Regions from separate parts of the Neobacillus sp. GCM10023253 genome, predicted to be linked through region 1. Evidence: predicted binding sites of a transcription regulator. Region 1 holds the regulator's gene; the other holds the start of a gene.
What was found. The regulator NrdR, encoded in region 1, represses ribonucleotide reductase genes. The targets are predictions, from matches to a motif close to AACACNATATATNGTGTT.

Region 1 (2,412 bases):
GTTTCCAAATAATGAATGAGCTTCTCTTCCTTTGTTTTTGGCTCTTCCGTTTGAACCCGATGGGCAGCCGGTTGGGTACGTTCGATGAGTGTCGGCAGCTGGTCATAGTTCACAAATTGATACCAATCACGCGCAGCTTTTCGCAACTCTTCCAAATCAATTTCATTTGCCTCATTAACAGCACTGAGAATAATATTTTTCATTTGAATAGCATCGATATTATAAAGAAATGCGAGTTTACTAATAACCTCTTTTACCTTATGGTTTAAAGCTTTGTTCGGGACAAGCGATTCATTTAAACCGGCGATAAGCAGATCAAAATCAAACGTACCGATATCAATTTGCACACCACTTGAATCGTGACGCCCTATAAAGTGCTGGTCAGTATCGGCAGCAAGATCCTCAGAGTTATCCTGCATATATTGGATAGTACCGGGTGTTGCTGACATAAACACTTCCTGAAACGCCTTAGTGGTTTCCTGATATCCGGTACCTTTTGGGATTTGCTGTTCCGAGAAAAAGCGTTTTAAACGGGAAAAATGATTTTTTCCAATTTTACGATAAAGATAAATGTTAAGCATACCATCCAAAAAAAACTGGTCCGGGCTTAACGGAGGGTGGAGTTCATAAATAAAGGAACGCACCTCATCCTCCGTTTTAACATAAGTCTTCACCAAGCCGATTCCTTCAAGTTTTAGGCGTGCTTCATAGATTTCATTTAGATTCCGACCTAGTAGATTCATTAATAAATGGTGTGTGGAGGATTCCGACCATAATCGATTTTCTTCCAGTTCAGCCCAGAGTGTCATATACAAGCTAAAGCAAGTTGACCCAATTAAAGGCTGGTATAAAAATGTCAGCACTTTTCGGTCATACTCATGCAGCAGTCCATTAGCGGTAACAATATAACGATCGATTGGAAGTATTTCCTGCCAATGCTGCGCCATTTTCATTCAAACCTTTCCTATTAGCTAAAAAAGAGCCGAAACAGCTCTTTATAATTTCTCTTTGTTCATTAATTCTTTTAATTCTTCGATAAAAACATTGATATCTTTAAATTGGCGGTAAACTGATGCAAAGCGGACATATGCAACCTCATCTACTTTTGAGAGCCTGTCCATCACCATTTCGCCAATCTCATCACTTTTAATTTCGGAAACACCCTGACTTCGAAGAGCTTTCTCTACACCATGTGTAATGTCCTCTAATTCCTTTAAAGCAACAGGGCGCTTTTCACATGCCTTAATAAGCCCGCGCAGGATTTTATCGCGGCTGAATTCTTCCCTCGTTCCTTCCTTTTTGACGACAATTAAAGGAATCTCTTCGATTTTCTCAAATGTAGTAAAACGGTACCCGCATTCTTCGCATTCTCGTCTTCTTCGTGTTGCACGTCCCTCATCCACGGGCCGGGAATCAAGTACGCGTGTGCCATAATTCTGACATGAAGGGCATTTCATCTCCTAAACCAACTCCAAATCTAATAGGTAAATCCGAACATTTTCCGCAGCAATTCTTACTATTATCTTATAAAAAAGAACACCTTTTCACAAGTAAAAGTATTAATAGTTTTTTCCTGTTCCAATATTGGTATGTATTTGGCTAATTCGCTTATAGTAGGCGACAATACGTTTTTTTAATTCCGGATAGGTCCCAAGCATTGCGAACTTTTCGGATGAAATAGTGAAATCCACAGCTGTTTCCATCGGTTTAACAGAGACAATTGTTGCAATAAGAAAACATGGAAAGGGCTTCTGGATATCAACAGCAATCTCGCCGTGCTCCTTAGAAACCGTTGTAACATGGCAATCAGCATCTTCTTTAAAAATTTGTTCTACTGAATCGAAAACCTGATTGAATGTCCCTTTATAATAATGAGTTTTTAAAGAATCATCAGTTTGTTTATCTGTTGTTTCAATTTGTCTTTTAAAACGGGTAAAGAGCCCCAATAAAATCGTCATTAGCGTTCCTCCTTGTAAACCTTTGTTTCTAGTGTATATCAATATCCGGAAAATATAAAAAGAGGTGCCTGTAAAGCAACCTCTTTTTAATCTTATCTTATTTAGCTAACCTTTACCTGCGACATTTTAGCCATTTCTTCGGCGACAAGTAAACTTAAGTCGACTACACGTGTAGAATAGCCCCACTCATTATCATACCAAGCCAATACTTTTACTTTTCTTGTCCCCATTACCATCGTGGAAAGTCCATCGATAATGGCGGAATGTTCATTCGTATTAAAATCGACTGAAACTAATGGTTCCATCGTAAAGTCTAAAATTCCTTTTAACGGACCTCCGGCAGCTTCTCTAAACGCCTTGTTAACATCATCCACCGTTACATCTTGCTTAAGGTCTACAACTAAATCAACAAGGGAAACATTTGGCGTTGGAACGCGCAGTGACATACCATGTA
Region 2 (2,412 bases), 270 kb from region 1:
GGAAGCGGTAAAAACACACGGGCTTGGCTTTGTCAGAAGACCAACTGGAGGCAGAGGCGTTCTCCATGAGCATGAACTGACATACAGCGTCATTGTTTCAGAGGAGCATCCAGCAATGCCCAAAACAGTTACTGAAGCTTATCGTGTTATTTCTGAAGGGATTTTAAAAGGATTTCATCAACTGGGACTAGAAGCATATTTTGCTGTTCCGAAAACAGCAGAGGAACGGGATGCCTTAAAAAATCCTAGGTCCGCGGTTTGCTTTGATGCCCCCAGCTGGTATGAGTTGGTGGTGGAAGGGCGCAAGGTCGCAGGAAGTGCTCAAACACGGCAGAAGGGTGTCATTCTCCAGCATGGCTCGATTCTTTTGGATCTGGATGAAGAAAAGCTTTTTAGCTTATTCAAATACCCGAATGACCGGGTGAAGGAGCGGATGAAAAAAGCATTCAAGGATAAGGCTGTTGCCATTAATGCGATTAGTCCGCGAAGGATTACTCTCGATGAGGCCAAGGAAGCTTTTTATAAAGGATTCGCAGAAGGTTTAAATATTGAGCTTGAATCCTATCAGTTGACAGATGAAGAGCTTGCCTATGTTAATAAGCTCGCAAAAGAACGGTATGAAAATGATGAGTGGAATTTTAAGAGATGACTTGCTAAAGCGGCTTTGCCGCTTTTTTCCTATTTCATTGGAGGCAACCGGCGAAAATTGTTAAAATTTCTCGTTTTATAGCGAAAATTGCACTATATCTTTTATTTTCTCGTGAATCTATTTATTTTAAAGTTTGACAAAATAATTGTTTTTTGCATGACATACAATATATAGGGGTGTCGAAAATATTTTCGGTACTATATATTGATTTTTTGTTGCCATGCTATGTTCATATATGGTAACTTAAATTTATTAAATCAACTAGATAAGCAAAAGCTTACTAGATTCTTACACAAGATAGAGAATATATAGATAAAGGAGTTGTATTCATGTCTGTAGTTTTTAGACAAGAATTGAATATTGATTTTGGGAGGTTGAATGAGGATATCCGCCTATTTCCACAGGTGCACCCGGTCACCCCTGATATGAAAATAACTCACAAGGGTGTTTCGCGTTTAGTCATGTTAGACCGCTACACCTTCAAAGATACTGAAAAAATCACCCTCACAAATGGCGACTTTGTTGTTCTTACGATTAAAGAAGATCCAAAATTCCCGGCACGCGGCTTAGGATACATTCAGGAAATCGATTGGGAGAAGAAGAAAGCTAAGGTTTTAGTAGAAGAGGAATTTAGAGGTGTCCTCGATGGTGAAGCAGCAGAAACTGGAGTTATTTTTAGTTCGCTCGATGTCATTGAGAAGCCGTTAGAGCTTTTCTATGAGCAGATTGCTAAACGTGTTGCGACTGGCATTGCTGCTGTAGAAGAGACGGAAGAGAAGCGCATCGAATGGACAGAAAAGTTCTATCAAGAGCTAGTGAGCTTGAACTTCATTCCGGCCGGCCGTGTTCTTTATGGCGCGGGATCTGGCACTGAGGTAACTTATTTCAACTGCTATGTAATGCCGTTCGTAGCGGATTCCCGTGAAGGAATCTCTGACCACCGCAAGCAGGTAATGGAAATCATGAGCCGCGGCGGCGGTGTTGGAACCAATGGTTCGACATTACGGCCAAGGAATACCTTGGCAAGAGGCGTAAACGGCAAATCGTCTGGTTCGGTTTCTTGGTTAGATGATATTGCGAAGTTGACTCACCTTGTTGAGCAGGGTGGCTCGCGCAGGGGCGCCCAGATGATCATGCTGGCGGACTGGCATCCTGACATCATTGAATTCATTATTTCTAAGATGCAAAATCCTAGAATCCTTAGATTCTTAATTGAAAATACATCTGATGAAACAATCAAAAAGCTTGCTAAAGAAAAGCTGAAATTTAAACCATTCACCCTTCAAGAAGAAGCGATGTACCAAGGAATTGTAAATTATAAAAACATTCCTGGTTATGGTGGTTTCAGCGAATCAATTATTGCAGATGCTGAGGAAAAACTCGCAACTGGCGGTACTTATTCAGTTCATAATCCAGAGTTCCTCACTGGAGCAAACATCTCTGTTTGCTTGACGAAGGAATTTATGGAAGCTGTTGAAAATGATGGTGAATATGAACTTCGTTTCCCTTACGTAGAAAACTACGACCAAGAGGAAATGAAAATCTATAATGAAAAATGGCATGAAGTTGGAGATGTTCGTGAGTGGGAAAGACTGGGCCATAAAGTTCGTGTGTACAAAAAAATTAAGGCAAAAGAACTTTGGAACTTAGTTAATATTTGTGCGACTTACTCTGCAGAACCTGGTATCTTCTTCATTGATAATGCAAATGACATGACAAATGCTAAAGCATATGGTCAGCAGGTAGTAGCAACGAATCCATGT

Region 2: ACFPA1_RS15560 (vitamin B12-dependent ribonucleotide reductase) is a predicted target of NrdR. The motif match lies at 810-827, and genes of this name have one in related genera.

The regions. Positions count from the first base shown of each region.
Region 1 is NZ_JBHSHV010000012.1:570,631-573,042, forward strand. Features, by position in the region: gene ACFPA1_RS16970 (replication initiation and membrane attachment family protein) at 1-947, opposite strand, end outside; gene nrdR (transcriptional regulator NrdR) at 996-1,457, opposite strand; gene ACFPA1_RS16980 (hypothetical protein) at 1,560-1,958, opposite strand; gene ACFPA1_RS16985 (glyceraldehyde-3-phosphate dehydrogenase) at 2,060-2,412, opposite strand, start outside.
Region 2 is NZ_JBHSHV010000012.1:296,146-298,557, reverse strand. Features, by position in the region: gene ACFPA1_RS15565 (lipoate--protein ligase family protein) at 1-649, shown strand, start outside; gene ACFPA1_RS15560 (vitamin B12-dependent ribonucleotide reductase) at 979-2,412, shown strand, end outside.